Regions from separate parts of the Rhizobium skierniewicense Ch11 genome, predicted to be linked through region 4. Evidence: predicted binding sites of a transcription regulator. Region 4 holds the regulator's gene; each other region holds the start of a gene.
The links. The regulator LexA, encoded in region 4, represses DNA repair genes until DNA is damaged. The targets are predictions, from matches to a motif close to TGTTCNNNNTGTGTTCNG.
Positions count from the first base shown of each region.

Region 1: a site for LexA is predicted at 1,149-1,166, ahead of EKM04_RS15420 (putative DNA modification/repair radical SAM protein). Genes of this name have one in related genera too.
Region 2: a site for LexA is predicted at 2,081-2,098, ahead of EKM04_RS05490 (ATP-dependent helicase). Genes of this name have one in related genera too.
Region 3: a site for LexA is predicted at 2,083-2,100, ahead of EKM04_RS05320 (ImuA family protein). Genes of this name have one in related genera too.

Region 1 covers NZ_RXPG01000021.1:254,910-258,035, reverse strand. Annotated here, with positions in the region: gene EKM04_RS15430 (glycosyltransferase family 4 protein) at 1-442, opposite strand, end outside; gene greA (transcription elongation factor GreA) at 473-949, opposite strand; gene EKM04_RS15420 (putative DNA modification/repair radical SAM protein) at 1,172-2,404, shown strand; gene EKM04_RS15415 (UdgX family uracil-DNA binding protein) at 2,404-3,126, shown strand, end outside.
Region 2 covers NZ_RXPG01000005.1:430,193-433,318, reverse strand. Annotated here, with positions in the region: gene EKM04_RS05490 (ATP-dependent helicase) at 1-1,998, opposite strand, end outside; gene EKM04_RS05485 (TIGR02587 family membrane protein) at 2,240-3,103, shown strand; gene EKM04_RS05480 (TIGR02588 family protein) at 3,111-3,126, shown strand, end outside.
Region 3 covers NZ_RXPG01000005.1:401,639-404,764, forward strand. Annotated here, with positions in the region: gene EKM04_RS05315 (Y-family DNA polymerase) at 1-1,344, opposite strand, end outside; gene EKM04_RS05320 (ImuA family protein) at 1,265-2,017, opposite strand; gene EKM04_RS05325 (exonuclease domain-containing protein) at 2,347-3,123, shown strand; gene EKM04_RS05330 (hypothetical protein) at 3,120-3,126, shown strand, end outside.
Region 4 covers NZ_RXPG01000011.1:102,594-105,719, reverse strand. Annotated here, with positions in the region: gene kdsA (3-deoxy-8-phosphooctulonate synthase) at 1-201, opposite strand, end outside; gene EKM04_RS11240 (VOC family protein) at 201-1,073, opposite strand; gene lexA (transcriptional repressor LexA) at 1,278-1,991, shown strand; gene EKM04_RS11230 (glutathione S-transferase family protein) at 2,387-3,064, shown strand; gene EKM04_RS11225 (ComEC/Rec2 family competence protein) at 3,086-3,126, opposite strand, start outside.

The sequences.
Region 1 (3,126 bases), on a different contig from region 4:
CGGTGTCGATACCATGCGTCACCACGGTGCAGGGAACGTCGAGATACGAAGCTGTCTTGTTGCTCGTCGCGATCACCGCATCCATGCGTGACACCAGGAATTTCGTCCAGCCGCTGTGCTTGCGTTGAGATGCAGACGTGAAAACCAGCTTCACCTTCATGCGCAAGATATCGCGCATGATAATGCCTGGGAGCATCTCGATATTTCGCCGCGCGTGCCAGATGCGTGGCCTTTGATCCGGACCCCTTTGCCAAAGCTGCCATAAATCGCGAAAGCGAATATGTGGCAGGCTGTTCGGCAGGCCTGGGCCGATGGCTACCACTTTTTGCCCTTTCCTGTTTTGCACAGGCACAAGCTGGATAATGGTGGATGTTACGCCGGAGAGCCTGCGCTTAAAATTCGGAGCAAGCACCCGGGCGTCAGCCAAGTCGACATGGGGCAAAATCGGGATCTCGTTGAGAAAGAGCTTTGATCAGCCCCAGTTGATGGAGAGGATTTCGTAGCCGCGCGAACCGCCGGGTGCATTCACCTCGATGCTGTCGCCAACTTCCTTGCCGATCAGCGCACGGGCGATCGGGGAGGAAATGGAAATGCGGCCCTGTTTGACGTCTGCTTCTTGATCGCCGACGATCTGATAGGTCTTCTGTTCGTTGGAATCTTCATCCACAAGCTTAATGGTCGCACCAAACTTCACGGTCGTGCCGGACATTTTCGACAGGTCGATAACCTCGGCGCGTGCCGTCAGGTCTTCAAGTTCCGCAACACGGCCTTCATTGTGGCTCTGTGCTTCCTTGGCAGCGTGATATTCTGCGTTTTCGGACAGGTCGCCATGGGCACGTGCCTCAGCAATAGCCTCGATAATACGGGGACGCTCTTCCTGCTGACGAAAGCGCAATTCTTCCTGCAACTTGACGAAACCACCCTGAGTCATTGGTACTTTTTCTACCATTTTTTCTTCCTTCGCATTCAAGCTGCGATACCCGCAGACACAAAAAGAAACAGGTTCCGGAGCAAAACCACGGAACCATGTCAAAATCACAATTTCCCATACTATATCAGAAGACGGGAGTGAAAGGCCAGCACATTTGAAGGTTTTAACCTCTCGTAAATTCACCGACATATCATATTTCAACATTGACTCAGATATCAAGAACATATAGTGAACATATGTATGAAAAAGTCAATAAAAGACCGTTTGGCAGTTCTATCCGACGCCGCTAAGTATGATGCGTCCTGTGCCTCGAGCGGCACGACGAAGCGTAACTCGTCCGCGTCGGGAGGGTTGGGATCGACTGAGGGCTCTGGTATCTGTCATGCCTATGCACCGGATGGCCGCTGCATCTCGCTGCTGAAAATATTGCTCACCAACTTCTGCATTTACGACTGTGCCTATTGCATCAACCGTTCCTCCAGCAATGTGGAGCGGGCGCGTTTCACGGTGGAAGAGGTGGTGTGGCTGACCTTGGAGTTTTACCGGCGCAATTATATCGAGGGGCTGTTTCTGTCCTCCGGCATCATTCGTTCGTCTGACCACACAATGGAAGAACTGGTTCGTGTGGCGAGAGAGTTAAGGGTGACGCACGGCTTCCGGGGCTATATCCATCTCAAATCCATTCCCGAGGCGTCGGCGCGTCTCGTGGAAGAAGCGGGCCTTTATGCCGACCGTCTGTCAATCAATATCGAGCTGCCAACAGATAGTGGTATCGGGCAGTTTGCGCCAGAAAAGCAGCCAATCAATATCCGCAAATCCATGGCAGATATTCGCCTTAAGATCGAAGAGGCGGGCGAACCGACGTTGCAAACGAAGCGGGTGAGGAAATTTGCGCCTGCCGGCCAGAGTACCCAGATGATTGTCGGAGCCGATGGTGCCAACGATACGACGATTCTATCCACGAGTGCGCGTCTGTATGGGAGCTACGGGTTACGACGCGTCTATTATTCGGCGTTCAGTCCCATTCCTGATTCGTCAAAAAATCTGCCCTTGATCAAGCCGCCTTTGATGCGGGAACACCGGCTGTATCAGGCCGATTGGCTCTATCGATTCTATGGCTTCGATATTGATGAAATCGCGTCCACCCAGAAGGATGGCATGCTGGATCTCGATATTGATCCAAAGCTTGCCTGGGCGCTGGCGAACCGGCAACAATTTCCTGTCGATGTGAACTCAGCTGACCGGGAAATGCTGTTGCGGGTGCCGGGTTTTGGTACCAAGACGGTCAAATCCATTCTGTCGTCGCGCCGTTTCCGGCAGTTGCGACTGGAAGATATCGCGCGCTTCGGAGTGTCGTTGAAAAAGGTGAAGGCCTTTGTGGTTGCAGGCGGATGGACGCCGGGCAAGTTGACGGAGCGCCCTGATCTGCGTGCCATGTTTGCACCGCAGCCCGAACAATTGTCTTTGCTGTAATGTTCAGGGTGTCACTGGAGGGGCGGGGAGATTTTACCGAGTGGCGGGATGCTGCGCGGAACTTCCTGTCTGCCAATATTGCCCCGCATGAGATCGAATGGCGGTTTCAAGGCGAGGAGGCTGGTCTTTTCGGGTTCGAAGAGGGAGATCGTGTTCCACAGATCGACGGTGCTAGCAGCGTGAATGTGCCTGCGGCCTTCATGCCGTTGGCGCAAACCATCATCTGCCACAGCGATCCGACCCGCTTTGCGCTGCTCTACCGCCTTCTCTGGCGTTTGTGTCAGGACAGGGCCTTGCTGGAATTCAAGTCTGACCCCGATGTGGTGGAAGCACGAAAGATGGAGAAATCTGTTCGTCGTGACAGCCACAAGATGACGGCCTTCGTGCGCTTCAAGGAAGTGCCTTTGTCACCTGGTGTTGTCGGGAGGAGGCGTTTCATGGCGTGGTTCGAGCCCGACCATTTCATCGTCGAACGCAAGGCGTCATTCTTCCAGCGGCGCTTTACCGACATGGATTGGATGATCCTGACGCCTAAGGGTTCCGCACGTTGGGACGGCGAGACATTGGAAACATCAAGATTTGCCGCGCAACAGCCCGATCTTTCCGACGAAACGGATGAGCTATGGCGCACCTATTATGCCAATATTTTCAATCCGGCGCGGCTGAAGATCAAGGCGATGACGGCGGAAATGCCGAAGAAATACTGGAAAAACCTTCCCGAA
Region 2 (3,126 bases), on a different contig from region 4:
TGCGGCTGAGACTTTCGGCCAAGCCATCGGTTCAAAGTATTGCAGCAGCGTCGCCGGGATGAACCGCGAACGTGATGCATAAACGTGCCTGTCGCCCTGCGAGTTCTGACCATGTGTGAAAAATCGTTGAGGTGTGATGAGCGACAGGCTGTCCTTTGCCCGCGTCATGCCGACATAGAGCAGACGCCGTTCCTCCTCAATCTCCTGCGTCGTTCCTGTCCCCAGGTCCGATGGTATGCAGCCATCGACAACGTTGAGCATGAAGACTGAACGCCATTCCTGTCCTTTGGCGGAATGAATAGTCGACAGGATCAGATAGTCCTCGTCGAGCAATGGTACGCCCGCCTGATCGCTGGTGGCATCCGGTGGATCAAGTGTCAGTTCGGTCAGGAAGCGTTCTCGGGAAGGATAGCCGCTGGCGATCTGTTCGAGTTGCAGGAGGTCGGCCTTACGGGTATCGGCATCTTCATGGATGCGCTCGAGATGCGGTTCATACCAGAGACGGGCCTGCGCGATATCCGATGGCCAGCCTTCCTGCGTTTTGCGAAGGCCTCCCAGCAATTGAACGAACGACGTCCAGTCCTCGCCAGTCTTCGGTGGTGGCGGAATTTCAGCAAGCGCCAAGAGCGGTTCGGGATCGGACGCAATCGTGTCGAGAATGACACCGGCCTTCTTGGGGCCGATGCCCGGCAACATTTGCAGAAGACGAAAGCCTGCGACACGGTCCCGCGGGTTCTGGGCGAAGCGCAGGACGGCCAGCATGTCCTTGACGTGGGCGCTGTCGAGAAACTTCAGACCGCCGAACTTGACGAAGGGAATGTTGCGGCGGGTGAGTTCGACTTCGAGCGTGCCGCTGTGGCTGGATGTACGAAATAGCACAGCCTGCTGTTTCAGCGTCACGCCAGTCTCGCGATTGGCCAGCACCTGCTCGACAATGAAATTCGCCTGTTCGGTCTCGTCCTTGACAGTGACGAGTTTGGGTCGCTCCAGCGACTCCCGTTCGGTCCACAGATTCTTGGTGAAGCGCTCGCGCGCCAGTTCGATCACACCGTTGGCCGCCGCCAGAATGGGCTGGGTCGAACGGTAATTGCGATCGAGTGTGATGACGTCTGCCGCCGGACTGAAGGAAGCTGGAAAGTCGAGAATGTTGCGAACTGTCGCTGCCCGGAAAGAGTAGATCGACTGGGCATCGTCGCCAACCACGGTCAAGCCGCGGCCGCCGGGCTTGAGTGCCATCAGGACCGACGACTGGAGTTTGTTGGTATCTTGATATTCGTCGACCATGACATGGTCGAAGCGATTACCGATGTCGTCGGCGAGATCGGGATCGCTGACCATCTGCGCCCAGTAGAGCAAGAGATCATCGTAATCGAGAACGTTCTGCGCCTGTTTTGCCTCGACATAAGCTCCGAACAATTCCCTTAACTGTTCTTCCCATGTGGCGACCCATGGATAGTGCTGTCTCAGAATCTCGTTCAGCGGCGTCTCCGAGTTGACGGCGCGTGAATAAATCGCGAGACAGGTGCCCTTGGTCGGGAAGCGGCTCTCTGTTTTGGAAAATCCGAGCTCGTGCCGCACGAGGTTCATGAGGTCGGCGCTGTCTTCTCGGTCGTGGATTGTGAAGTCGAGATTGAGACCGATCTGCTCGGCATACATCCTCAGCAGGCGGGCACCGATGCCATGAAACGTGCCGGACCAGGCAAGGGCGTCTGTCAGGACATCCGCATTGGCACCCAGTACATTGCGGCAGATGCGCTCGACGCGGCGGGCCATTTCGGAGGCGGCTCTGCGCGAAAAGGTCATCAGGAGAATACGTCGCGGGTCCGAACCATTGACGATGAGATGCGCCACGCGATGGGCGAGCGTGTTGGTCTTACCAGATCCGGCACCTGCAATGATCAACAGAGGCCCTGCTGTGTTGCCTTCAGCCAGCCCGACGCCATGCTCTACGGCCTTGCGCTGCTGCTCGTTTAGTTTTTCGAGGTAGGCAACTGCCATGCCGTTATCCTTGATGTGCGCCTACTTCGAATTCGGTATGGGCGTAGCTCCATAAACCGCTATGGATGCGTCAAAAATGACCGCGAACAAAGTGAGAACCTATCAGGTGGGTTGGAGATTGGAAAGTCCTTGATTAGCGCGACGTGATTGTCTTCGCATCCACTCTTCGATGCTGTTAAGGTTCAGCATTGCGACGATCCGGTCCTCGCGCATGACCAGAGTCATTCTGTGGAGAACGAGATTGGGTTCGAAAGTCGGCACAAGTGGTGGATTCGATACAAGCAAATTTCTCGCTGGAATCTCGCGCGGAGTTGCGGGCGCTCTTCTGTTCGCTCTACCGATGTTTATGACGATGGAAATGTGGGAGCTTGGCTTCTACATGGATCGCACCCGGCTTTTGCTCCTTCTTTTGATCAATTTGCCTCTATTGATCGGCTTGTCTCGCCGGATAGGTTTTGAGCAGACCTCGAGTTGGCGACAATCTGTCCGTGATGCTGTTATCGCCTATGCATTGGGTATGGTCGCGAGCACGTTGATCCTCTCTTCCATAGGCGTGTTGCAGACTGGTCAAACCTCACATGAGATTGTGGGCATGATTGCTCTGCTGGCGGTGCCGGCGAGCATTGGTGCCATGTTGGGCCGTAGCCAATTAGGTGGCAAATCTGACGATGAAGACGCTGAGGGTGACGATGATCCAGTTCAAAATCGCGAGACGACTTATGGCGGCGAGCTCTTTCTGATGGCGGTTGGTGCGCTGTTTTTAAATCTGAACGTGGCGCCCACCGAGGAGATGATTTTGCTTTCGTTTAAGATGACGCCTTGGCACGGCCTTGTGATCATCGCAGCGTCGCTAATCGTCATGCACGGATTCGTTTACGCGCTGTCATTTCATGGAAGCCACGATCTCGCGGAGGGTACGCCAAGCTGGCATGCTTTTGTGCGCTTTACCTTACCTGGCTATGTGATAGCAGGATCCATCAGTGCCTACTGTCTCTGGACGTTTCACCGCACTGACGACTTGGGTTCCACGCAGGTGCTTATGGCGATCGTCATCCTGAGTTTTCCCGGTGCGATCGGAGCGGCTGCCGCTCGACTTATCCTTTGAGGGTTTCATGACCAAAACAATCG
Region 3 (3,126 bases), on a different contig from region 4:
TTCGGGACCATCGGCGCGTTTCACCTTGCGGCGTTTGCCACGCCATGTGACGGAAACGGGAGGATGATCGGGCATCAAAGCGATGACCTCGACCAGTTCGGGATGAGCGAGCAGTCGTACCGGACGCGGCCAGTGATGCGACCAGGAGACGACAATGTCATCTGCAATGGGTGCAATCCGCTGAACGCTGCGCTCGGGAACATCGGAGGCAACGGGTGCGAGGCGGTAGACACGCTGTCCACGGTTGCCGAAAATGTCGATGAGCGGGGTGATGTCCGCGATCTCGTCTTCGACAAGCGAAGACGCCCTCTGTGTCTCTTCAAGCGGCTCGACCATGATGGCCGCAAGGGTAAGCTTCTCGATCCCGAAACCCGGATCAATCTTCTCGGTCCTGTCGCGAAACAGTTTCGTCAACCATGAGACATCGCGGGCGGCCTTTGCTGTTCCTGCCCGCAGTGCCTGGGTCGTGTTGTCGACCTTGTGGACGATGAGATCAACGCGGCGAACACCCAGACCCTTTTTCTGGAGTTGGTTACAGAGTTCGATGACCAGGCGACCGACATATTTGTCGATCGTTTCGGCAGCGCCGATCGGCTCCTGGAAAATGCGGCTGACTTCGATCAGTTCGGGCGTGCGAATGGGGTCTATGGGTTCGCCGATGCGGCCGAAGATCTGGTCGAGGCGGCGTGCGATTTCTGGGCCGAAGCGCAGTGTTAGCGGTGCCCGCGGCGTCGCAGAAAGCTCACCGATGGTTCGAAAGCCGAGCGTTCTTAGATCGCCCACCACCTTTTCAGGCAGACGCAACAGAGAAATCGGCAACCGCTCGACCGCTTTTACGGTTTCGCCGCGCGGCACGATCACCGTCTCTCTGGCGATGGCGCGTGCGCAGGCATGAGCGGCACCCCAGGTGTCGGCGATCGCGACACGGGCCGTCAGCCCCCTGCCCCGAAAGCGATTGGCAATTCCCGTCAACATGGCAAGCTCTCCGCCCCGGAGATGGTCGGCACCATCTGTGTCCATGACGATGCCATCAGGCGCATCGACTGCGACGATCGGAGAGTATTGGCTCAGTGCCCAGAAGGTAATGCGCTCCAGCGCTTCGGCGTCCGCCTTCGGATCGGCATCGATCATCATCAGTCCCTGAAACAGAGCCTGTGCCTTTGCAGCCTGCATGCCGACACGTAGGCCTGCCTTCTTCGCTGCAGCATCTGCCGCCGACACCCAGCGTTTCGAGCCGGATTTCCCGATCACGGCGATGGCCTGTTCAGCCGGAATGCCGGGATCGGCGCGACGAATGCGATCCGTCGACAGATCTGGAAGATAGATCGATACGACCCTGGTCATCACACGCTCCAACAATAAACTCGGCACACTCGCCTGCGCGCGACCGCATCAATTCCAGCAACCATCTCGCCCGCCCAACACCCGGCACTGGTAACTCCTGCGACGGCAGCGCACTCACCCTCCACCGGGTCATCGACGCCGTCGGCTGGCCAAAATCATTGGCTTCCGTCTGTCTTCGCCACCTGCGAACAACAAGCGCTAGGCTCCCTTTCTTTTCCGCTGCAAGCTGAAGCCGCCGACTTGCCAGCATCGGCAGTCGCACAACCTCGCCGACGACCGCACCAAGGCCACCGAAGGAGAGCGCCTCTTCCATTGAGGCAAGCACGTCCTCCTCGCGATCGCTTTCCACGAAGATGACCCGGTTTGCGTCAAGACCTGCCTGCGCGAGCGCAGGAAAAAACAGATCCGGGCGCGTCAGGCACCAGACGATCTGGCCTTTGGTACGAGCGGCGACGCCTGCGACGAACAGGGCTGCGGCTGCCCCATCGACGGTTCCAGCCCCACCACCTGCAAATTCATGAAGAGCACCTCTGGCAAGACCGCCTCCCGGCAGCACCGCGTCGATTGCGCTCACCCCGAACGGCAGACATTCCGCTTGCTTGGCCACGACGCCTTCCAACGAGGCGATGCGATCACGCAGATCCGCTATGACATGCTCGCGCGCAGCAGCCATCGTTCACGCAATCCTTCCGGTTCGTGTCGTTTGTGGGAACGGCTTCATGCCGTTTTCAATGTTGAAGTTCACGTTCTGTTCCTGCGCTCAACAGGAGTCAAGAGGCGCTAAATTAGGAATGCAGTCCTCTATTTTTAGCAACTCAAGAGATTCGCAAATTGAATCAGTGAGTAAGATTTGGAACGGTGCTGGGTGACGCGTACAAAATAAATTTCAGGGGAGCCTGATCAATCCCTCAACATCGGCTGTCGATGCGTGCAAGCCCCGCTGATCATACGCTTCATATTCAGGAACCATCCTACGCCGATCGCGCTTACCAATGCTGAAGCTTGAAGAAAGGTAGCACCGAAGTGGTCGAAGCCAGGGTACGCGTCATCGATCTAGAAACAGGCGGCAATGGCCCGAACGACGTTTGCGAGATCGGGTGGCAGGATGTCGTCATCGATCACGCTGGAAAGTGGCAGGTCACTGACGAGCGCGGGACGCTGTTCGTCAACCCTGGCCGTCCGATTTCACCCGACACGATGGCGATCCATCATATCCTGGATGCCCATGTCGCGGATGCTCCGTTCTGGAAGGAAATAGCATCAACCGTTCTCCGTCCACCCGGCCGTATCGACGCCTTGGCAGCTCATCGAGCCGCTTTCGAGCAAAGATATTGCACACCTCGGTTTACAGGCGGAACTCCCTGGGTCTGCACATGGAAATGCGCGCTGCGCGTCTGGCCAGAGCTTCCGCGGTTTTCCAATCAGATGCTGCGTTATCAACGAATGCCCACCGGACTGGTGCATGAAATCGGCCTCCCAGCGCACCGGGCGATGCCCGACGCCTACGTTACGGCTCATCATCTCCGCGACATGTTGAACCAGACCTCGCTTGTGGATTGCTTGGCATGGAGCAGCGAACCAGGCCTTCTGCCACGCGTGCCGGCAGGACCAGATCGTGGAAAACCGTGGGACCGCATCAGCCTCGAAACTCTCAACGCGTTTATCGCAGATCGGGATGTGGACGTCCGCTTCAGTGCACAGATCGAACTGGCCCGTCGAAATGAGGACAAGCCGTCTCAGGATGCGGAACCGGCGCAAGGGACGCTTGGGTTCGAATGAGCA
Region 4 (3,126 bases):
CTTGTCGTAGGAAGACTTGTAGACCAGCCCGATCCCAAGCCTGCCGCAAAGTTCGGCGAGGTTTTCCGCAATCATGAAGGCATGATCACGGCTTTCCATCTGGCACGGCCCGGCGATGAGCGAGAAACGCTTCGTGTTGGAAAAGGTTACCTGCCCGGCTCCTTCGCCGACGACAACATCAAGATTGTTGCGAACGCTCATCATAACTCCTCGAAAGCAAATATTGCGCCTTGGCCGGAGGCTGGCTGAACCAGCACCCGAGCGCCCTTACGCGTGTATGCAACGCCATTAGCAGCAAGCACGGCTGCTGTCACGGCGAGATCGGACACGGAAAAGACAATTGCTTCACCGTTCAACCCCGGACCGATACGTTGCTGGGATACGTCAAGGAGATGCCGGGCTGCTGCCTGTGTAACGAGCCGAAGGCCAACGTTCGATGCCTGGAAATAAAGTTCTTCCTCATCTCCGCCAACGGCCTTCGCTTCGAAAACCAACTCTATCAGGCGCTCAAAGTTGCTGGGTCTGTCTGCACTCAGCACGACCTCACGAATACCGATGACGCCGTTTTTGTGGCCCTCAAGATCGGAGCGATCAGCCGGAAGTGCTGCGATGCGCTGGCACGAAAAAAAGAAGACATCACTCACGTTGTCGCCTGCGAAGGCCAGTCGAAAGCTCGCCTGCGAGGTGTTGCCATCCGGCAATGTCACGGGACGACTGAATGAGAATGGATCCCCGCCGGATAAACCTGCCGCAACAAACTGCTCATGATCCGAATCGGCATTGTCGCTCTTGGCAACAAGGGCAGATATTCCGTTCGGGCCACGCTTATCGCGAAAGCGTTTATCCCTTGAGACGAAGGCGATCCCGCTCACGGCATTCATCGAATACGTATCGGCATCGCTGATTGCCAATGGCTCCAGATAGGTTCCATCCTTCAAAAAGACGCAGGCGTTCTCTGTGCCGAACGGATGTTTGGCACGCGCAGAGACGGTAAAACCGAGCGCTGAAAGGCGTTCACGTGCCTCCTTCAGGCTCGAAACCGGCAGGACAAGGTGATCGATGTCGCGAGCCATTTGAAAATCCACATCCGTTTATCGGCGACAAACAACGCCGTGTTCCTATAACATTTCCTACAGGACGATGATGTCACGCGCAAAGACACACAATAATAGGAACTTTACAAAATTTTAGGGGATTGCAGAACACATATGGAACATATAGTGTCTGTTCTGTATTTGTTTCGCGAATCTTCGCCTCGAAATCCAAGGGTATTGTCCATGCTCACGCGCAAACAGCAGGAATTGCTTCTCTTCATTCATGAACGGATGAAGGAATCGGGCGTGCCCCCCTCCTTCGATGAAATGAAGGACGCACTCGACCTCGCCTCGAAATCCGGCATTCACAGGCTGATAACAGCCTTGGAAGAACGCGGATTCATTCGCCGACTACCCAATCGTGCCCGGGCGCTCGAAGTCATCAAGCTTCCTGAGTCCTACACTCCCCCAGCAAAGCCGCCACGCGGGTTTTCACCAAGCGTGATTGAAGGCAGCCTCGGCAAATCGAAGACAGTCGAGCCGCCAGCACCGGCAAACGACGCCCTGTCCAACGCCGTCAGTGTTCCTGTCATGGGACGCATCGCAGCAGGCGTTCCCATCTCCGCCATTCAAAACAATACGCATGACGTTGTCGTGCCCATGGATATGCTGGGTTCAGGCGAGCATTATGCGCTTGAGGTCAAAGGCGATTCGATGATCGAGGCGGGAATTTTTGACGGCGATACTGTCATTATTCGCGACGGAAGCACAGCAAGCCCCGGCGATATCGTTGTTGCGCTCGTGGATGATGAGGAGGCGACATTGAAGCGTTTCCGCCGCAAGGGCGCATCCATTGCATTGGAAGCTGCAAACCCGGCGTACGAGACACGAATTTTTGGACCGGATCGTGTAAAAATCCAAGGCAAGCTGGTCGGTCTCATTCGTCGGTACCATTGAGCACATCGCATGGTTTGGGTCGCGAAATTCTCTGGCGTTTTCTCGCCACAGCGCGGCTTCCGCTGCGCTGATTTCGTCTCAAATTGCTGCTGATTGCTGGAGCCTTGATTTTGATGGTCGCGGGAGTGCGATTTGCGCCGCGTTATCCCGTCACGTTACCGCCGGTATGTTGGCGATGACCTTGATGTCATGAGCCGCATGACGATTGCGCTTCCAGATGTTTTTCAGTGATGTGTTCATGATGGCCTTTGACCCGGAAGTCGTGTCGAAGCACCCCTTTTTTCAGTCTCGCATGGATTACCAAGCATCAAATAAATTGAAGTCTTCCATCTCGTAGGCCCTCTGTATCCATCACATGACCTGCGGTAACACGGTTCTTCAACAGGGGGCTTCGGATGTATCAGCTTTACATAACCAATAAGAACTACTCTTCCTGGTCCTTGCGGCCCTGGGTCCTGATGGAAGAACTTGCTATACCGTTTGAGGAAAAGCTGGTGCCGTTTGGGGAGACTGTTCACGACTTCCAGTCGTTCTCGCCAACAGGCAAGGTCCCATGCCTCGTTGATGGTGATCTTACGATTTGGGAATCCGTTTCGATCATTGAATATTTGGGCGAACGACACCCAGGTGTTTGGGCCGATGACGCGAAAGCACGCGCTTGGTCCAGGTCAGCGGTTGCGGAAATGCATGCGGGCTTCTCGACGCTGCGCAACCAGCACCCCATGTGCGTCGGTCTACGGATCAAACCAAGCCAGATCACCGGGAGCCTCCAGCATGACATCTCCCGCATCGATGCTCTATGGCAGCAGGGCCTTTCTGAGTTCGGAGGTCCATTTCTTGCTGGACAGACCCTCACGGCGGTTGATGCTTTTTTCTGCCCTGTTGCGTTTCGGTTTCAGACTTATGGAACGGGTTTGTCGGAGAAAAGTGAGACCTACAAGCAATTGCTGCTGTCTCTTCCGTCCATGAAGAAATGGGAAACAGCGGCACTGCAGGAGGTTTGGCGCGATGCCGAGCATGAGGCTGAAGCGAGAGCATCTGGAGAGTGGCTGGAAGACTTGCGCACCAGATAGGTAAATGATCGGAGCGGGCGCCTATTGGCTGACAGACAGCATCTGCTGGATATGATCAGGCA